3 regions of the Nonomuraea sp. NPDC050310 genome follow, and region 3 is predicted to be linked to each of the others. Evidence: riboswitches for the same ligand, from Rfam matches in the RefSeq annotation. Region 3 holds a riboswitch; each other region holds the start of a gene.
What was found. A riboswitch is a leader RNA that binds a small molecule or an ion and turns the genes downstream of it on or off. The one in region 3 is predicted to bind cyclic di-AMP.
Positions count from the first base shown of each region.

Region 1: linked by a shared signal. The riboswitch ahead of AB0I67_RS13085 (CHAP domain-containing protein) and the one ahead of AB0I67_RS40385 (C40 family peptidase) in region 3 are both predicted to bind cyclic di-AMP.
Region 2: linked by a shared signal. The riboswitch ahead of AB0I67_RS28555 (C40 family peptidase) and the one ahead of AB0I67_RS40385 (C40 family peptidase) in region 3 are both predicted to bind cyclic di-AMP.

Region 1 is NZ_JBFAKP010000004.1:28,899-35,744, reverse strand. It holds gene AB0I67_RS13105 (dihydrofolate reductase family protein) at 1-609, shown strand, start outside; gene AB0I67_RS13100 (GNAT family N-acetyltransferase) at 682-1,110, shown strand; gene AB0I67_RS13095 (MFS transporter) at 1,115-2,353, opposite strand; gene AB0I67_RS13090 (hypothetical protein) at 2,461-2,697, opposite strand; gene AB0I67_RS13085 (CHAP domain-containing protein) at 2,679-3,344, opposite strand; cyclic di-AMP (ydaO/yuaA leader) riboswitch at 3,352-3,517, opposite strand; gene groL (chaperonin GroEL) at 3,678-5,306, opposite strand; gene AB0I67_RS13075 (cold-shock protein) at 5,637-5,837, opposite strand; gene AB0I67_RS13070 (MoaD/ThiS family protein) at 6,083-6,358, opposite strand; gene thrC (threonine synthase) at 6,358-6,846, opposite strand, start outside.
Region 2 is NZ_JBFAKP010000014.1:138,067-144,912, reverse strand. It holds gene AB0I67_RS28575 (type III pantothenate kinase) at 1-672, shown strand, start outside; gene AB0I67_RS28570 (hypothetical protein) at 683-1,192, opposite strand; gene lysX (bifunctional lysylphosphatidylglycerol synthetase/lysine--tRNA ligase LysX) at 1,327-2,802, shown strand; gene AB0I67_RS28560 (LuxR C-terminal-related transcriptional regulator) at 3,160-3,345, shown strand; gene AB0I67_RS28555 (C40 family peptidase) at 3,423-4,451, opposite strand; cyclic di-AMP (ydaO/yuaA leader) riboswitch at 4,461-4,614, opposite strand; gene AB0I67_RS28550 (amino-acid N-acetyltransferase) at 4,879-5,448, shown strand; gene AB0I67_RS28545 (RDD family protein) at 5,535-6,846, shown strand, end outside.
Region 3 is NZ_JBFAKP010000033.1:55,799-62,644, reverse strand. It holds gene AB0I67_RS40400 (glycosyltransferase) at 1-229, opposite strand, end outside; gene AB0I67_RS40395 (M48 family metallopeptidase) at 226-1,497, opposite strand; gene AB0I67_RS40390 (hypothetical protein) at 1,532-2,308, opposite strand; gene AB0I67_RS40385 (C40 family peptidase) at 2,412-2,972, opposite strand; cyclic di-AMP (ydaO/yuaA leader) riboswitch at 3,022-3,166, opposite strand; gene AB0I67_RS40380 (alpha-amylase family glycosyl hydrolase) at 3,409-4,911, opposite strand; gene AB0I67_RS40375 (NlpC/P60 family protein) at 4,949-5,923, opposite strand; gene AB0I67_RS40370 (NYN domain-containing protein) at 6,016-6,846, opposite strand, start outside.

The DNA.
Region 1 (6,846 bases), on a different contig from region 3:
TCCCTCGACGGCTACGCCGCGGGACCCGGGCAGCGGATGGACGCGCCGTTCGGGGACGGGGCGGATGCGCTGCACGACTGGATGGTCGGCACCCGCGCCTTCCGGGAGTCGCACGGGATGGAGGGTGGCGAGGAGGGCCCGGACAACGACCGGGTGCTCCAGGCGGCGGGCGACTTCGGGGCGACGATCATGGGGCGGAACATGTTCGGCCCGCAGCGTGGCCCGTGGGACGACCACGAGTGGCAGGGCTGGTGGGGCGACAACCCGCCTTTCCACAACGACGTCTTCGTCATGACCCACCACCCGCGGCCGACGCTCAAGCTGGCGGGCGGGACCTCCTTCCACTTCGTGGACGGCACTGCTGAGGAGGTGCTGGCTCGGGCGGTGGCGGCGGCCGGCGGGAAGGACGTGCAGCTGTCCGGTGGGGCGGGGGTGATCCGGCAGTTCCTGCGGGCGCGGCTGGTGGATGAGCTGCGGATCGCGGTGGCGCCGATGTTCATCGGTGGGGGTGAGCGGTTGTTCGATGGGCTGGGGGACGCCATGCAGGGGTATCGGGTGGTTGAGCAGGTCAGCACGAAGGCGGCCACGCATCTGCTGATCACTCGCTAGCCGACTCACCGGCTGCCCTTTCCAGGAGGCTGGGAGGGGAGTCCGTGGTGACGGGTGCTAGCTTGTCCGGCCATGAAGGACCAAGTGCTGACCATCCGCCCCGCCCGCCAGGACGAGGTGCCCGCGATCCTCGCCTTCTGGGCGGAGGCCGCCGAGGGCACCGACCGGCACGACTCGGCCGGCAAGGTGCTCGCCCTGCTCGACCGCGACCCCGAGGCCCTGCTGGTCGCCGAGGTGGACGGGGAACTGGCCGGCACGCTCATCGCGGGGTGGGACGGCTGGCGGGCACACCTGTACCGCCTCGCCGTCCACCCGGATCATCGCCGCAAGGGCATCGGCTCCAAGCTGATCGAGGCCGCCGAGCAGCGGTTCGCCGGGTTCGGGGCGTTCAGGGCGGATGCCATGGTGCTCCACGACAACACCCTCGCCCACCACGCCTGGAAGGCGGCCGGCTACGCCGTACAACCGGAATGGGGCCGCTGGGTCAAGCCGCTCGGCTGAAGGCTCAGCCGTACCGGACCAGCTCGGGCACCCGTACGGCGAGCAGGATGAGGGCGGCGGCCAGGAGGAGCCCGGCGCAGAGCGTGGTGAGGGCGACGCCGACGGTCTGCGCGATGACGCCCAGGATCAGCGCGGAGACCGGCATCACGCCGATGGCGAGCTCCTGCACACCGAGGGCCCGGCCGTGGAGCGCGGGCTCGGTGGTCATGAGCAGCAGCGTGGTCTGCAGCACCCCGAAGACCGCGCTGAGCACGCCGATGCCGATCATCACCACGTAGGCGGCGGTGACGTTCTGGGCCACCGCGAACACCGCCCACAGCAGGCCCCACCCGGCGGTGCCCAGCACGAAGGCGCCGCCCTTGAAGCGGAAGTCGCCGAGCCCGGCGATGATCAACGACCCGACCAGGCCGCCCACGCCGCAGCAGGTGAGCAGGACGCCCAGCCCGGCGGCGTCGAGGCCGAGCGACTGCTGGGCGAAGACCGGCATGAACGACTGGTAGATCGGCCAGAGCAGGATGTTGGCCGCGAGGGTGACCAGGAGGATGGCGACCGCCAGCCGGTTGCGGGCGATGGCGCGGAACCCGCCGGTGATCATCGACAGCACGCGCTCGGGCTCGTGCCGGACCGGGTCGCCCAGGCCGCGCAGCGGGATCAGCAACACCAGCGAGAGCCCATACCAGGCCGTCGAGATCCACAACGCGGCCGGCGCGCCCAGCGTGGAGATCAGCGCGCCGCCGGCCGCCGGACCGATCACCTGGGGCAGGTTCATGGCCATCGTGTTCAGGGCGTTGGCGTTGCTCAGGTTCTCGCGTCCGACCAGGTCGAGCACCATGGACGAGCGGGCCGGCTGCGAGGGCGACTGCGCCAGCCCGAGGGCCAGGCCGCCCGCCACCAGCGCCCAGTACGGCAGCAGGTCGAACGAGGCCAGCCCGGCCACGGCACCCGCGGTGACCAGCGCCCAGGCGCAGGCGATGATCAGGAGGCCGACCCGGTTGTGCCGGTCGGCGACCGCGCCCGCGATCGGGCCCAGCAACATCGGCGCCAGCCGCGCGGCGGTGAAGACCGCGACCAGGAACTCCGACCCGGTCGTCTCGTAGGCGAGCCAGCCGAGCACGAGCGTCTGGGTCCAGACGCCGCCGAAGAAGAACAGGTTCGACAGCCAGAGCAGCCGGAACCGGCCGTTGGCGCGAAGCGCGGACAGGGCCGTGCCCAGGCCCAGTTTGGACGGCTTCGCTCGCAGCACCGGGCGGGCTCCTTCTGATCACGGCTGGGGAGACGCCGCAATGGTATACCACTAGCGATTGAGCGGGGCCGCGGCCAGTGCGGTGGCCGCGACCCCACGTTTTCAGGCTAGGTACGGCGGCGCCACCCCGCATCGCGCAGCCGGCCGACCTTGCCGCTCCGGCCGGGTGAGGCCGAGGTCAACCCATCGATTGACCCGCCGGCCGCCCGGTGCCGTCCCGGGCGGCGCTGCCACCGCCGGGTGACGAGGGCGGTCAGGAACACCCCGGCCAGCACCACCGTGCCCGCATCCGCCGGCGGCAGGTTCTCCGCTCCGGGAGTACGGCTCAGCACAGCAGCCTGCAACGCCGCCCCCTACCGGCACCAAGGGACATCGGCGAGAGAGCCGAGCCGGGAGAAGCGGGGGCGGCCGATGCGGCGGTGGGCTCGGGGGCAGGAGCTGACGCGGCCGGCGTGGCGGCGACCGCGGGCGGCGGCGTGGCTGCGGGAGTGGCGGCTGCGGCGAGGGTCTGTTCGTAGGTGGCCCCGTCGACCTTCACCAGCCGCGGCAGCCCATACCCCACCACCGTCCCGGTGTCGCGAACCTTCCGTTTGAGGTAAACGCCGTCGGCGTTCCCCTCAATCGTATGGATCTTGGTCCCGGCGACCTTCTCCACGATGCCGACATGGCTGATCCCGCCGACCGACTTCGGCCCGCTCCAGTTGTAGAACACGAACGCCCCAGGCTCCGGCGTGGTGCTCCAAGCACCCTGCTGCCGGAACCAGTTGGCATGCGCCGGCGTATACGCGAACCGTCCCGCGTATTCGGCCACCCCTGCCTGATCGGCGGCCCAGGCGAGGAACATGTCACACCAGGCGGCGGTCTTGAAGGAGTACGAGTCGTCGACGTGCGTGCCATACCAGTCGCCGTATTTGGTATAGCCGCCGCTTTCCTCCCTGTACGGCAGTTCAGCTTCGATGACCTTGAACAACTTGTCCGAGATCGGATCCAATTGGGGGCGGTCCTCTCCTAGGACGCCTACCGGGTTAGCTGACGGGTTCGGGCCAGGAGAAAGCCGCCCTACCGCTGGTTTCGAGCAGGCCGCACTCTGCTCGGGGTCGCGGATTCACCCCAGAAAGTTGGGTCCCCGGCTCCCCGCGCACGGGGACTCGGCGATCGGACGGCCGCCTTCCCGTTGAAGGCCGATAACCGTCCGGTAACGCGGGACTGTAATAGGACTCCAACCGAAATGCCAAATAAAGGTAGGTAAAATCCCGCGAACACCAAGAGCGCACACGCAAAAGGCGGCCCCCGAAGGGACCGCCTGAAGCGTGTGGATCAGGACTTAGAAGTCCATGTCCCCGCCGCCGGGCATGCCGCCGGGAGCAGCCGGGGTCTTCTCCGGCTTCTCGGCGATGACAGCCTCGGTGGTCAGGAACAGCGCCGCGATGGAAGCGGCGTTCTGCAGCGCGGAGCGCGTCACCTTGGCCGGGTCGATGATGCCCGACTCGAACATGTTGACGTACTCGCCGGTCGCGGCGTTGAGGCCCTCACCCGGGGTCAGGTTGCGAACCTTCTCCACCACGACGCCGCCCTCGAGACCGGCGTTGACCGCGATCTGCTTGAGCGGCTCCTCCAGAGCCTTGCGCACGATCGCCGCGCCGGTGGCCTCGTCGCCGGTGAGCTCGAGCTTGTCGAACGCCTTGGCGCCGGCCTGCAGCAGCGCGACACCACCGCCGGGGACGATGCCCTCCTCGACGGCCGCCTTCGCGTTGCGAACGGCGTCCTCGATGCGGTGCTTGCGCTCCTTGAGCTCGACCTCGGTGGCCGCGCCGGCCTTGATGACGGCGACGCCGCCGGCCAGCTTGGCGAGGCGCTCCTGGAGCTTCTCGCGGTCGTAGTCGGAGTCGGTGCGGTCGATCTCGGAGCGGATCTCGTTGACCCGGCCGGAGATCTGGTCCGCGTCACCGGCGCCGTCGACGATGGTCGTCTCGTCCTTGGTGACGACGACCTTGCGAGCGCGGCCGAGCAGGTCGAGGGTGGCGTTCTCGAGCTTGAGACCGACCTCCTCGGCGATGACCTGGCCGCCGGTCAGGATGGCGATGTCGTTCAGCATGGCCTTGCGGCGGTCACCGAAGCCGGGCGCCTTGACCGCGACGGACTTGAACAGCCCGCGGATCTTGTTGACGACCAGGGTGGCCAGGGCCTCGCCCTCGATGTCCTCGGCGATGATCAGCAGCGGCTTGCCGGACTGCACGACCTTGTCGAGAACGGGGAGCAGGTCCTTGTTGGCGGAGACCTTGCTGTTGACGATCAGGATGTAGGGGTCCTCGAGGACGGCCTCCATCCGGTCGGGGTCGGTCACGAAGTAACCGGACACGTACCCCTTGTCGAAGCGCATGCCCTCGGTGAGCTCGAGCTCGAGGCCGAAGGTGTTGCTCTCCTCGACGGTGATGACGCCTTCCTTGCCGACCTTGTCCATCGCCTCGGCGATGAGCGCGCCGATCTCGGGGTCGGCGGCGGAGATGGAGGCGGTCGAAGCGATCTGCTCCTTGGTCTCCACGTCCTTGGCCAGCTTGGAGAGTTCCTCGCTGACGCGCTCGACGGCGGCCTCGATGCCCTTCTTCAGGGCCATCGGGTTGGCGCCGGCGGCAACGTTGCGCAGGCCCTCGCGCACCAGCGCCTGGGCGAGCACGGTGGCGGTGGTGGTGCCGTCACCCGCGACGTCGTCGGTCTTCTTGGCGACTTCCTTGACGAGCTCCGCACCGATCTTCTCGTACGGGTCCTCGAGCTCGATCTCCTTGGCGATGGACACACCGTCGTTGGTGATCGTGGGGGCGCCCCACTTCTTCTCCAGAACGACGTTGCGGCCCTTCGGGCCGAGGGTCACCTTGACGGCGTCGGCGAGCTGGTTCATACCGCGCTCGAGACCGCGCCGGGCGTCCTCGTCAAACGCGATCATCTTGGCTGCCATAAGGCTGGACCTCCCAGATGCAGGGTGGTTTGCATAAGGGATCGAGCCGAAGCCCGCGACGGCATATAGGCCTGCATCTCCCTGCGGCAGGCCCCATCGCCTCGATCCATCATTGGCACTCTGCTATCGAGAGTGCCAACGAACTGTTTAGCACTCTACCCGGTCGAGTGCAAGCCGACGCCATGAGTCGGCTGCTCATGAGGGTGCCTCACCTGGGACGGGTCGCCGGAGGCCGGGGCTCGGGCCGGGTCCGGAACGGACCCGGCCACGCGCGTTCGTGGGCGGTTCGCACGGACTGCGTTGCCGTACGAACCACCGGCCAGGTGTGTGTCAGACCGCTCGGACAGATTCGGCCTGCGGCCCCTTCTGTCCCTGCGTGATCTCGAACTCGACCCGCTGGCCCTGCTCGAGAGACCGATAGCCGTCCATCATGATCGCTGAGTAATGGACGAAGACATCCTTACCACCGTCTACCGCGATGAAGCCGTAGCCCTTGTCCGCGTTGAACCACTTGACGGTGCCCTGCGCCACTTCCGACTCCTCTAACTGGGCTCCGGACCTCGCCCATTCCTCTCGCAAGATCCGCAGTCTTCCTGACTTAAGGGGATTTCCAGCCAGTCGACCGCACTCGACCATACCTGTGAGGTGGCATTGGGGAACAGAGTCAAGCACAAAACTGCTTAGCGCTACATTTCCTTTAAGTTTGAAATGTCCCTGCAGATACGAACACCCCCCGGGCGAGGGCCCAGGGGGTGCGTCGTACGGAAGGGGCCGGATCAGCCGCCCGCGACCGCCGGGATGATCGAGATCTGCGCGCCTTCGGGCGTCGCGGTGTCAAGGCCCTCGGAGAAACGGACGTCCTCTTCCCCGACATAGACATTGACAAAACGGCGAATCTTGCCCGATTCATCCAGAATTCGCGCGCCGATACCCGGGAAGTCGGCGTCGAGCTTCTGGAGCACCTCGCGAAGCGTCGCGCCCTCCCCGCGCACATCTGCACTTCCGCCCGTGTATGTGCGCAGAATTGTCGGAATCCGCACCGAAACACTCATCAGATAACCTTCCTAAACGCGTCGAGCGAGGGCTTGATCACCGCGGACGGCTCGGCCGTGACCACGTCGAGGGTCTTGAGGCCGTCGCCGGTGTTGAGCACCACCGTGTCCAGCTCGGGGTCGAGCTTCCCGGCCGCCACGAGCTTGCGCAGCACCCCCACGGTGACCCCGCCCGCCGTCTCGGCGAAGATGCCCTCGGTCGAGGCCAGCAGGTGGATCGCCGAGACGATCTCGGCGTCGGTGACGTCCTCCACCGCGCCGCCGGTCCGGCGGGCGATGTCGAGCACGTAGGGGCCGTCGGCCGGGTTGCCGATCGCCAGCGACTTGGCGATCGTGTCCGGCTTCACCGGCTGGACCACGTCGTGCCCGGCCTTGTAGGCCGCCGCCACCGGCGAGCACCCGGTCGCCTGGGCCGCGAAGATCTTGTACGGCTTCTCCTCGACCAGGCCGAGCGCGACGAGCTCCTTGAAGCCCTTGTCGATCTTCGT
Region 2 (6,846 bases), on a different contig from region 3:
ATCGCCGTGGTGCTGCAGGGGCTGCTGACCCAGTCGCCCCTGCTGAAACACGCTGACATCTCCGGGATCGCCATCTGCTCGACGGTCCCGAGCGTGCTGAACGAGATGCGGGAGATGTGCCGCCGCTACTACGGCGACGTCACGGCCGTGATCGTGGAGCCGGGCGTGCGCACCGGCGTGCCGGTGCGCATGGACAACCCCAAGGAGGTCGGCAGCGACCGCGTGGTCAACGCGCTGGCCGCCATCGACCAGTACGGCGGGCCGTGCATCATCGTCGACTTCGGCACCGCCACGTCCTTCGACGCGGTCTCGGCCAAGGGCGAGTACGTGGGCGCGGTCACGGCCCCGGGCATCGAGATCTCGGTGGACGCGCTGGCCGCGGCGGGCGCCCAGCTGCACAAGGTGGAACTGGTCCGGCCGCGGTCCGTGCTGGCCAAGAACACCGTGGAGGCGCTCCAGGCCGGGATCATCTACGGGTTCGCCGGCCAGGTGGACGGCATCGTCGAGCGGATGGCCGCCGAGTTGTCGCCCGACGACCCCGACGAGGTCACCGTGGTCGCCACCGGCAGCGGGGCCGCGCTCGTGACGAGCGAGGCCCGCTCGATCGACGTGCACGAGCCGTGGCTGACGCTGATCGGCCTGCGGCTCATCTACAAGCGGAACACCATGTGAGCCGGCGGCGTCACATCTGCTCGTAGGAGTACACGTACTGCCAGTGCTTGGTGCACTTGGTGACGTACTGGCCGTGCTTGTCGGTCTGGCAGACCTTCACGCGCAGCGCCCGCACGTCGTCCTCCTGGAAGGAGTACCACTTGAAGCCGGGGTAGCCGCAGTGCTTCCTGGTGTAGACGGTCTCCCACTCGTGGGAGGCGTCGCCGAAGTAGTTGGCCTGGAACTTCACGTACGCGCACAGGCCGCCGTGGCGGTACTTGCGCGGGTCGAGGTCGTAGAGCCGGCCGCTGACGGTGGTGCTGTTGGTGTCGCCGTAGTCCTGCCAGTCGACCTTGACGTGGCCGAAGGACTTGGCCAGGCCGTTCTTCGACCAGACCGCCCCCCAGTCGTCGTGGTAGACCGGCGGGGTGGTGGTGGCGGCCACAGCGGTGGTCGCGCTCGCCGCGGCGGGGACGGTGGCGGCCAGGGCGGTGGCGGCGGCGGCCGCGAGCAGCCCGGTGGCGATCTTCTTGATCATCATCTCTCCTTGGGCCCTCCCTGAGCCGGCGCCGTGCCGGTCCCCCCTGAGCCCTGTGATCCTTTGATAACGGAGAGTGCTTTCAAGGATCATTCAGGAGACTGACCAACTCTTGCAGTTCGCTAGTCTTGGATGTCGTGGAACTTCCTGAGCAGATGCGTATCCGGCGGGAGAAGCTCGACCGCCTCCGGAGTGAAGGTGTCGACCCGTACCCGGTCAACTTCCCGCGTACCGTCACCAACGCCGAGCTCAAGGAGAAATACACCGACCTGCCGCCCGACACCGCCACCGGCGACCGGGTGGGCGTGGTCGGCCGGGTCATGCTCAGCCGCGTGGGCGGCAAGCTCTGCTTCGCCACCCTGCGCGACGGCAGCGCCGACCTCCAGGTCATGATCTCCCTCGACCGGGTCGGCGAGGAGTCCCTGGCCGCCTGGAAGCGCGACGTCGACCTGGGCGACCACGTCGGCATCGAGGGCGAGGTCATCACCTCCCGCCGCGGCGAGCTGTCCATCCTGGCCGACACCTGGCAGATCACCTCCAAGTGCCTGCGCCCGCTCCCGGAGAAGCACACCGGCCTCACCGACCCCGAGGCCCGCGTCCGGCAGCGCTACGTCGACCTCATCGTCAACGACGAGGCGCGCAAGATGGCCCACATCCGCAGCGCCACCGTGCGCGCGGTGCGTGACTTCTGGCACGAGGAGGGCTACCTCGAGGTCGAGACGCCGATGCTCCAGCCGATCCACGGCGGCGCGGCGGCGCGTCCGTTCAAGACGCACATCAACGCCTACGACATGGAGCTCTACCTCCGCATCGCGATCGAGCTCTACCTCAAGCGGCTCGTGGTCGGCGGCATCGAGAAGGTCTTCGAGATCAACCGCAACTTCCGCAACGAGGGCGCGGACTCCACGCACAACCCCGAGTTCACCATGCTCGAGGCCTACGGCACCTACCTCGACTACAACGACATGGCCGACCTGACCCAGCGGATGTACCAGAAGGCCGTCGTGGCCGCCCTGGACACCACCGTGGTCAACCACGACGGCGTCGAGATCGACCTGGGGCTCAAGCAGTGGCCGCGGATCACGCTCTACGGCTCGGTCTCCGAGGCGCTCGGCGAGGAGGTCACCACCGAGACCTCCCTGGAGCACGTGCGCAAGCTCGCCGACCGGCGCGAGATCCACTGGGACCCGAAGTGGGGCCAGGGCAAGCTGGTCCAGGAGATCTTCGAGGCGCTGGTCGAGCACACGCTGATCCAGCCGACGTTCGTCATGGACTACCCGGTGGAGACCTCGCCGCTGACCCGGCAGCACCGCGACAACCCGCTGCTCACCGAGAAGTGGGACCTCATCGGTTTCGGCACCGAGCTCGGCACCGCCTACTCGGAGCTGATCGACCCGATCGAGCAGCGCCGCCGGCTCACCGAGCAGTCGCTGCTGGCCGCCGGGGGCGACCTCGAGGCGATGCAGCTTGACGAGGACTTCCTGGCCGCCCTGGAATACGCCATGCCGCCGACCGGGGGCATGGGGGCGGGCATCGACCGGATGATCATGGCGTTCACCGGCAAGAACATCCGCGAGACCATCCTCTTCCCGCTGGTCAAGCCCACGCACTGACCCGTTCGCCCGACAGCCGGTACGGCGTGCCGTACCGGCTGTTGTCATGTCGGCGGTCATGACCGGACCGGGGGCCGGCGCCGCCGCGGGAGGCGGGATACGGGCCGGGCGGGAATCCGGGATCGGCTGGGTCGAAACCCGGAGGGGCCGAGGCGCTCATCGCGACCGCACAGACGCCGACATATCGTGAGTAGTTCACATTGTGTGGATCATGTCAATGGCGCTGGTCAAGTGGGGGGATCGGCGACCTTGACGACCTTTCCGGAATGCGTTTACGGTTTCGTCGGGCGAGACGCCGCCGAGGGCTTCTGCTGTGGGGGGAGGCTACGGATGGATTTACTCACCGAAGGCGTTGAGTTGAGCCGCGCTGATCTGGCTCTGCTCGCCGAACTGGCCAAGGGAGTGACCGTGGACAGGGTGGGGCGAAGGCTCGACGTCAGCGGCCGGACCGTACGGCGCCGGCTGCGGGTGATCTGCGACCGGATCGGGGTGGCGACCGCGATCGAGGCGGTCGCCTGGGCGGCGCGTCGCCAGCTCATCTGATCCGACGACCGGGCTCGCGGTGGACCGGTCCGCTCGGCTCGGCCGGCTCAGCCGTCGATGCAGTCGGCTCGGTCGGCTCAGTCGGCGATGCGGACCGCGCCCGCCCACGGGCGGTTGCCGATCGGCGCCAGCCGTACCACGTCGCCCGTCTGCGGCGCGTGCACCATCATGCCGCCGCCCACGTAGATGCCCACGTGGTGCAGGTCGTTGTAGAAGAAGACCAGGTCGCCCGGGCGCAGCTCCTCGCGGGAGATGTGCCGGCCGGCGGTCCACTGGTCGCCGGTGTAGTGCGGCAGGCTGATGCCGACCTGCTGGTAGGCGGCCATCACCAGGCCGGAGCAGTCGTAGGAGTTGGGCCCCTCGGCGCCCCAGACGTACGGCTTGAGCTGCTGGGTGAGCGCCCAGCGGGCGGCCTCGGCGGCCTTGCCCTGGCCGATGATCGGCAGGTCCACCCGGGTCGCGCGGCCCCGCGAGCCGGCCTGGCCCAGGGCGCGGCGGTAGATGGCGCTCTCGACCTTGGCGACCAGCTTGGTGATCTTCCCGCGGCGCTCCTCGAGGTCGGCGACCAGTGCCTTGACCTCCTTGATCTGCGCTGAGGCGGTCCGCTCGGCCTCCTCCGCGGCGGCGATGGCCACGGAGACCTCCTTGAGCTGGTTGCTGTGCTGCTCCTCGATCGCGGAGGTGGTGGCGACGTTGTCGAGGAAGAGCCCGGGGTCGCCCGACTGGGTGAAGGCCCAGGTGCGCTCCAGGCCGCCGGAGATGTAGGAGCTCTGTGCCAGGGAGGCGGCCCGCGCCCGCTTGCCGGCGAGGTCCTGCTGGCGGGTGGAGAGCGTCTTCTGCGCCGCCGCGGCGGTCTTCTCGGCTGTCTTCAGCTTGACGCGCTGCCCGTTGAACTGCTCGCTGAGCTGACCGATCTCGGTGTGCATCTTCTCCGCCCGCGCGGCCAGCTCCTTGAGGCTGGGCTCGGGGTCGGCGGTGGCGGGGCCGAGCGGGAGGGCGAGGCTGAGCGCCGCCAGCGCGGTCGCGACGACGGCGAAACGTCTCCTGCGTTCCGGAGGGCGGGCGTCGCCCGCGGTCTTCTCCCCACGGTCGCGCGTGCGCTTCACCAACCAGCCACCTCTCCTGTTCGGGCGCCGACCGGGTTAGCTGCCGGGTTCGGGCCGGAGTAGCCCTACCAGGCCGAAGACCTGGATTCACCCCCGCGCTCCCGGGGCGGGAGCGCTGTGGTTCCCCGGTTCCCCCGACGAGGGGATTGGGCGCACCCCTTCGCGGGATCTCGAAGGGATATCGACGCTGGACACTAGTGCACGATCAGTTCGTGCTCAACCAGAACTGCCAATTCCGTTGAGGTTTGGCATCCGAAGGATCACGGGCGGATCACGTGCTTGCGGCCATAGCCGGGCATTTTGCGGGGTTTACGGTGGTTTGGTGCGTTCGTGAGCCTGGGGGCGGGAGGGACCGCTCCAAACGTTCGCCACAGGATCATGCCCGGGATACGGCCCAGCCGTAAAGGCGTCGGTACGCTGAAGGGTCATGGAGCAGGTCGCCGAGCCCGTGCTGCACAAGAGGCAGATCACCGTCCGTCGTGCCAGGACCGCCGATGTCCGGACGATCAAGATGCTCGTCGACACCTATGCCGGAGCCGGGCCCCGATTGCTGGAGAAGGCCACCGTCACGCTCTATGAGGACGTGCAGGAATTCTGGGTCGCCGAACATGACGGAAAAGTCGTGGGATGCGGCGCGTTGCATGTCCTGTGGGAGGATCTCGCGGAAATCCGTACGGTCGCGGTGGATCCCGATCATCGTGGACTCGGCGTAGGCCACAAGATCGTGTCAGCGCTCATCGGAACCGCAGTGGAACTGGGTCTGCGCAGGGTCTTCTGCCTGACCTTCGAGGTCGACTTCTTCGCCGGGCACGGATTCCGCCCGATACAGGGAACGCCCGTCTCGCCCGAGGTCTATGCCGAGCTCCTGGCCTCGTATGACGAGGGTGTGGCGGAGTTTCTCGACCTCGAACACGTCAAGCCCAACACCCTCGGTAACACGCGCATGCTGCTGCATCTCGCGGCTAATGACTCGGCTGTTGACCGAGTGGAAAGGTGATTGTTGATACCTATGCCGATACCTTGGGCAGCAGCAAGCATGTGTCCTGACATGTGCCACATGCGAACTCGAAGTGAGGTGACACGGTGAGCACCGGACAGCCGCCGTATCCACAGGATGATCCCGGTGAGAACGACAAGCCCCGGGCTCCCGAATACGGACAGCAGTACCCGGGCCGTGCCCCGGGTGAGGCCGACCCCGACGTGACGGTCGTGGGGTATCGCACTGACGGCGATCCCTACGGTCAGCAGGGGTACGGCCAGCAACAGCCATATGGCCAGCAGCAGGGCTACGGCCAGCAGCCTGGTTACGGTCAGCAGCAGCCTGGCTATGGCCAGCAGGCCCAGCCCGACTACGGCCAGCAGGCCGCTTCGGGTCAGCAGGGTTACGGTCAGCAGCCCGGCTACGGGCAGCAGCCGTCGGGCCAGCAGGGTTACGGCCAGCCCGCCTCGGGTCAGCAGGGGTACGGCCAGCAGGCCCAGTCCCAGCCCGGCTACGGCCAGCAGCCCGGTTACGGCCAGCAGCCCGGCTACGGGCAGCAGGCTCAGCCCGACTACGGCCAGCAGGCCGCTTCGGGTCAGCAGGGGTACGGCCAGCAGGCCCAGTCCCAGCCCGGTTACGGCCAGCAGCCCGGCTACGGCCAGCAGGCCCAGTCAGGCTCCGGCCAGCAGCCCGGTCAGCCGGGTTACGGCCAGCAGCCCTCGGGCCAGCAGTACGGCGCCTCCGGCCAGCAGGGCTACGGACAGCAGTCCCAGCCCGGCTACGGCCAGCAGCCCGACTACGGCCAGGCCGCGGGTCAGCAGGGATACGGCCAGCAGTCCCAGCCGGGTTACGGGCAGCAGCCCACCTCCGGCCAGCAGGCCTACGGGCAGCAGCCCGGTTCCGGCCAGCAGGCCTACGGCCAGCCCGCCTCGGGTCAGCAGCCCGACTACGGCCAGCAGGGCTACGGCGCCCAGCAGCCCTACGGCTCGCCCGGCACCCAGCCCGGCTACGCCCAGCCGCAGTACGGCGCCCAGCAGCCCGGCTACGGTCAGCAGTACGGCGGGGCACAGCAGCCCGCCTACGGCCAGCAGCAGGGCTACGGCGCCACGCCGTACGGCCAGCCGGGCTACGGCCAGCCCGTCGGCCTCCAGCCGCCCGGCGCCCCGGCGCCCCTGGCGGAGTGGTGGCAGCGCCTGGTCGCCCGAATCGTCGACGGTCTCATCTTCGGTGCGATCGCCGGCATCCTGAACGCCCTGTTCATCGCGGTGCTGATCACCTCGTCGAACGCCTGGACGGGCAGCTCCTCGGGATTCCTGAGTGCCACCATCGGCTCGCTGATCCTCTGGATCCTCATCGGCGCGCTGTACATCGGCTACGAGTTCTTCATGACCAAGGCCAAGGGGCAGACCCTCGGCA
Region 3 (6,846 bases):
CGGCGACCAGGGCGGCGGCCCGGCGGGCGACGGCGGGCGTGGGCAGCATGACGGAGGAGGGGTGCCGGATCACCGGGTACGGCTGGCGCGCGTCGAACTCGGCGCTCCCCCGCCACGAGGAGGCGTACACGACCACCCCGGGCAGGCGCGAGGCCAGACCGTGGACGAACGACTGGATGCCGCCGGGCCGGGGCGGGAAGTCGTTGGTGACGATCAGGACCCTGCTCACGGCTCGGGAAGGCCGTTCTCCAGGGCCCAGGTGCGGGCCATGGCGATGCGCTGGGGGGCGGTCGGGTGGGAGGCGTACAGCAGGTACTCCAGCCAGTCGGGCGAAAGGTCGGAGATGTTGGTGACGGCCAGCCGCTTCTGCATGGCGATGAAGGTGGCCGGGTCGCGGGTGAGGTCGAGGGAGTTGAGGTCGGCCCGGGCCTCGACGTGCCGGCTGACGACGTTCTGGAGCGGGCCGGACAGGACGGTGGCCAGGCTCATCAGTCCCATGACGACGCCGACCGCGCGGGGGTCGGCGATGGACAGGCCGCCGGTGCGCCGCCGTACCAGACCGTAGACCAGGAAGAGCAGGACGGCGCCGAAGGCGGCGCCCAGCCCGCCGATGAGCGTGCCGTTGAGCACGTCGCGGTTCTTGGCGTGGCCGAGTTCGTGCGCGACGATCAGCTCGACCTCGTCGGCGGGCGCCTTGAGCAGCGTGTCGTACACGACGATGCGGCGGGTGGCGCCGAAGCCGGAGACGTAGGCGTTGAGCGCGGTGGTGCGCCGGGAGGCGTCGGCGATGAGCACGTCGTCGACGGGCACGCCGTCGCGCTGGGCCATGGCGAGCAGGTCGGTGCGGAGCTGGCCGGGAGGCATCGAGCGGAAGTCGTTGAAGAGCGGCTCGAAGACGATCGGGTAGACGAAGGAGGCGGCGAGGGTGAAGGCGAAGGCACCGGCGGCGGCCGGGATCCACCAGCGCTTGAGCCGTCGCGCCAGCGCCGCCAGCACGACGATCATCACGCCGAGGATGGCGACGCGGACGGCGATGTTCTTGAGCCGGTCGGCGCTCCACGAGCCCCAGTCCTGCGTGGACAGCCCGAACTCGCGCAGCCGTACCTCGTACCACATCCCCAGCGGCCAGCGCAGCGCCTCGACCAGCAGGGTGAGCACGAGCACGCCCAGCAGCACCCGCAGCCACCACGGCCCGCGCAGCAGGGCCAGGACGCGGGCGCCGAAGGGCGTGGCGATGAGGATCCCGGCGAAGAGCACGGTGAGGCCAAGCGACAGGTAGGCGGGCGCGCTGAGCGCCGAGTCGAACGCCTGGGCGCGGGCGATCTCGGCCGGGGTGAAGTCACGGGCCGGATCGGGCTGCACCCGCAGCGGCAGCGGGTCCCAGGGCGTGGTGAAGGCGACCACGGCCACGATCGCCGCGCCCAGCACGGCCAGCGCGATGCCCGCCTGCCTGCGCAGCAGCCCCGGCCTCGGTGCACCGCGCTCCCCCTCGGCCATCGCCTCTCCCTGAACCTCTCCTTGAACCTCTCCCTCAAGCCCCCGCTCCGTCATCGCCTCTCCCCAGGTGCTTGAGATGGGCGCGCCATCTCGCGGTGAAGTCGCCGAACGGCGTCAGATCAAGCTTGCCCTGCGCGGCGTCCCGGTAGAGCCGCACGAGCCGCGCCTCGCCGTACTCGGCGGCGATGAGCCGGCAGGCGAGCCACGCCTCCTGGTAGGCCTGAGCCTGCCGGGGCGGCCCGAAACCCTCCGGCAGCCGGTACGGCAGGCGTCCCGCCCGGATGTCGGCCAGCAGCTCGGCGGCGGCGGCCTCGACGCTCAGGCCGGAGTCGCGGTAGGCGACGTAGTCGGCGAAGCCCTCGCGCAGCCACGGCGGGACGCGGCCGGTTCCGGCGGCCACGTGGGTGAGCTCGTGGGTGAGGACGACGTCGCGGCCGGTCTCGGTGAGGCGGGTGTAGCCGCCGGGGACGATGATCACCCGGCCCTGGTCGGCCAGGGCGGCGAGGCCGGCGAGGGCTTCGGGCGCGGCGCCGATCAGGCGGGCGGCGCCGGCGTCGGTGGCGGGGACCAGGACCAGGGGCCGGACCCGGGTGGCCAGCGTGCGGTCCACGCGGGTGGCGGCGGTGTCGGCGCGGCGGGCCAGGTCGGGGAGGTCGAGGCCGGCCGGCGTGCCCGGCTCGGCGAGCACGCGGGAGGCGGCGCCGTGGGTGGCGGTGGCCCCGCGGAAGGGGGCCGGCGGGTCGAGGGGGGCGGCCGCGGTGCAGGTGAGCGCGAGCAGCAGTGCGGCTCTGCGGGTCACCCGGGTCGGCATCCTGCCAGGTTAGCGGCACCCGCCCACCCAGCCGGAAAAGCCGGAAAGCAGAGGGGGAAACCGGCGAAGGCCCCGCCCGGAACAGGGCGGGGCCTTCACGAGGTCAGCCGCCGGGGCGGACCGCTCCGGCGAAGGCGCGCTTGCGCCAGCCGCTGAGCTTCTCGACCCGCACGGTCTTGCCGGTGCGAGGCGAGTGGACCATCCGGCCCTTGCCGACGTACATGCCGACGTGCCCGCGCCCGCTGAAGAACATCAGGTCGCCGGGGCGCAGGTTGCGCCACGACACCTTGGTCCTGATGCCCGCGTACTGGCTGTGCGTCACGCGCGGGATCCTGATCCCGGCCTTGCGCCAGGCGTACTGGACGAGGCCGGAGCAGTCGAACGAGCCGGGCCCGGTGGCGCCGAAGCGGTACGGGTCACCGATCTGGGCCTTGGCGACGGCGACGGCCTTGGCGGCCCTCACCTTCTGCCTGGCCGCCTTGGCGGCCCGGGCGGACCGGGCGGCCTTGGCGGGCCAAGCGATCTTCGCAGGCCGCCCGGTGGTCGTGACCACCGTGGCGGTACCGCTCGAAGTGACCGGAGCGGCGGCGGGGGTGTTCGTCACGGCCTGTGCCGGAGTGGCGGTGAGGCCGGTGAGGGCGGTGCCGAACACGACTCCGCCCATGGCAAGGCATGACAAACGGGGGATCTGACGGGTAGACAGGGTGTCTCCTCGGGACTTCCACGAACGCCTACCGGGTTAGCTGACGGATTCGGGCGTGGAAGGTCGCCCTACAGCGCGCTGCGCTGATTCACCCCTGGAACTCTGGGTCCCCGGCTCCGCGCCTCCTGGCTGCGCGGATTCGGCAAGCGGATCTCAATCTGTCCGATCGGCGATCTTGCGGCCGACTCGCGAAATCGCGGCGTCCTGGCTGGAACGCCGCGAGGCCAGAAGGTACCCCGCACGCCAACGGAGGGCAAAGCCACCGTCAAGAGTCAGGATTTCCCCGCGCGATAGTCAGAAGAGCGATCCCTGCTCCATCACCGTTTCGTGATGTCTTTGTGATTCGCGTCACATTGACCTCCTCACAATGCCCGTCAAGTCACATCTGTCACATGCGTCACACCAGTTCGAAGATCGCGTGACCGAAGCCGTCGAGCCGGATCCAGTCCGCCGCCGCGCCGGATACGAGCCGGCCTCGCGAACCCGGCAGTTCGACCGACGCCGGCGCGGCGCCCGGGTTGACGGCGACCACGAACCGCCCGCGCCGGTAGACGAACGGGTAACCGGCGTGCAGCACCTCGACCGGCTCCGCCGTACCGAGATCGGGATGGGCCCGGCGCAGGGCGATCAGCTCGCGGACGGTGTGCAGCAGCGAGCCGGGGTCGGCGCGCTGGTCGGCGACGTTGGGGCGCGCCGGGTCGGGGTCGGCGGGCAGGTAGGTGATCTGCGGGTCGGCCTTGTCCCACTGCATGGGGGTACGGGAGCCGGCGCGGTTGTAGCCGGGCAGGAGCCGGCTGCCCTCGACGTCCGGCAGGCCGGGCACGTACCGCATGCCGATCTCGTCGCCGTAGTAGATCGCCGGCAGGCCCGGCCAGGTCAGCAGGAAGGTGAAGGCGGCCCTGAGCTGCTCGCCCTCGCGCGTACCGCTGGCCAGGCGCGGCCAGTCGTGGTTGCTGGAGGGCAGCGAGATCAGGCCGGAGGCGCCGATGACCTCCATGGCCTCCTGCCACTCGGCCAGGAAGTGCGCGGTCGTGCCGGCCCCGGCCGGGTCGAAGTAGGGCGAGTCGATCTTGTCCCACTCGGTGGTCACCGCGCCGTTGTCCCACAGCGAGCGGAAGGCCAGGCCGGAGAAGTGCAGGAAGAAGTCGGCGTGAAAGCCGCCGGGCACCGAGACCTTGGGATCGCCCCACTCCGACAGCAGCACGGCCTCCGGGAAGGCCTCGTCGAGCCAGCCGCGCAGCTCGCGCCAGAGCTTGGCGGTCTCCACGTGGCCGGGGTCGTCCTTGACCAGCGAGGCGGCCATGTCCACCCGGAAGCCCGACACGCCGCGCTCCAGCCAGTGGGACATGATCTCGCGCAGCGCTCTGCGGTTGACCGTGGGCCCTTCCGCGTCGACCGGCTGGCGCCAGGGCTCGGCCTCGTCCTGACGCGCGTAGCCGAAGTTCAGGGCCGGCTGGAAGGCGAAGAAGTTGGGGCGGTAGGAGCCCGGCCGGCTGCCCGGTGAGGGCACGAAGCCGGGGACCTCACGGTCGGACCAGATGTAGCGGTGGTCGCCGGGGTCGGCGGCGGAGGCCAGGAACCACGGGTGCTGGTCGGAGGTGTGCCCGGCGACCAGGTCGAGCAGGATGCGGATGCCCTTGGCGCGGGCCTTCTCCACCAGGGAGAGCAGGTCCGCCTCAGTGCCGTAGCGGGGGTCGATGCTGAAGTAGTCGCGCACGTCGTAGCCGGCGTCGGCCATCGGCGAGGCGAAGCACGGGCTCAGCCAGAGCGCGTCGACGCCGAGCCAGGACAGGTAGTCCAGGCGCGACTCGATGCCGGCGAGGTCGCCGATGCCGTCGCCGTTGGCGTCGGCGAAGCTCTGGGGGTAGATCTGGTACAGGACGGCGTCACGAAGCCACACGGAAGCGCCCCTTTATAAGGTGATATTTCTCACCACCTTAGGGGCGGACGGCGCCTACCAGCGGTCTGCCGTAGTCGGCGAGATTGACCACCTTGACCACGTCACCGGTCTGCGGCGCGTGCACGATCTTGCCGTCGCCCGCGTACAGGCTCACGTGCCCCAGGCCCTCGCTGAAGACCAGGTCGCCCGGCTGGAGCGCCTTGAGGTCCACCTTGCGGTTGGCGCCCCAGGCCCACTGGTCCCACGTCGTGCGCGGCAGCTCCACGCCGCCCGCCCGCCAGGCGGCCTGGGTCAGCCCGGAGCAGTCGAAGCCGTCCGGCCCCGTGCCTCCGTACCGGTACGGCTTGCCGACCTGGGCGTAGGCGAACGTGAGCGCGGCGGCGGCGTTGCCTCGGGCCGGGCCGTTGTAGACCAGACCCGGGCTGTTGGGGTCACCGGTCTTGTAGGCGCCCAGCCGGACCAGCAGGGCTTTCTGCTTCTTGATCAGCTTGAGGATCTCGGACCGGTCATCGGCGACCTTGTCCCGCTTGGCGTCGGCGTCGCTCAGCGCGCTCTCGGCCTCGTCCCGCTGGGCCTTGAGGCCCTGGTTCTCCTGGAGGAACTGCGCCAGGCGCTGGCCGCGCTCGGCGGCGAGCTGGTCGGCCAGGGCCATGCCGGTGAGCGTGTCGGCCGGGCTGTCGTTGCCGAGGACCACCGTGGCGGCGGTCAGGTCGGTGCCGGTCTGGTAGCTGTCGACCGCCATGGTGACCACCTGCGAGCGCAGCCCGGCGACGGTGGCCAGCTTGGCCTTGTAGCGCTCGTTCAGCTTGCCGTACCGGCTCTTGGCGGCCTTGTAGTCCTCGGTCGCCTTGTTGTAGCGGTCGACGACCTTGTCGGCCTGGTCGTTGAGCTTCGCCAGGCGGGCCTTGGCCTGCCGGACGGTCGGCTTGGGGTCGGCGACCGCCCCGCCGGGATGTACCAGCAACGCTCCGACCGCCAATCCGGCGACCAGCGGTACCCGGCCCAACCTCACAGCGTCGCCTCCCAGTGATCACACCTGGGGCAAATGGTACAGAAGTTGCAGGTGTGAACTGAACGCTTCGGGGAATCCTGCCCCGGCAAACGCTAGGCGCGGCCGAGCCGGCGCAACAGCAGAGCGGACGGAACCGGTCTGGCTCCCATCTTCCGCACCGATTCGGCCACCTCTCGGTCGGAGGAGACCACGGCCACCGCGCGGCCCGGCGGCTCGGCGCGCACGAGCTGCCGGATGAGGTCGTCGGCGATCTCCCCCGGCTGGCTGAACAGCACCCGGACGCCGCGCGGGGCGTTGACCGCGACGTGCGCGTTGAGCTCGGCGCCGTCGAAGACCACGGTGACCTCGATGCGGGTCTGCGCGACCAGCCCGGCCAGGCCGGTCATCAGCCGGGCCCGCTGGTCGGCCAGGGTCAGCGTGCCGTACCCGGTCTTGGTGACGTTGTAGCCGTCGATGATCAGATGGACCTGGGGCAGCGCCACGATCTGGTCGAAGAGCTGCGGGTCGTCGTCGGCCAGCGCCCGCGCCGCGACCTTGGGCGTGCCCGGGGCCAGGCCGGTGACCGAGTCGGCCGGCCGGTGGATGGTGGTCGGCAGCGCCAGCTCGCGGCGCAGCCCGGCCGAGGCGTCCTGCAGCGCGTCAAGCAGCACGCGGATGCGCGCGTCCTCGATGCTGCGGCCCTCGCGGGCGGCGCGGCGGGAGGCTTCGAGCTGCCGTTCGACGTCGTGGAGCCGTTCCTTGAGCCGGCGCAGCTCGGCCTCGCCCGAGCTGCCCGCGCTGGCGGCCAGCGATCGGGCCTCCTGGGCCTCCTGCTCCAGCTCCTCGGCGCGCCGGTCGGCGGCCTTGGCGCGCTCGCGCGACTCGTGAAGCTTGCGGCGCAGGTCGGAGTTCTCCGCGCGGGCCGCCTTGAGCTGCTCGCGCAG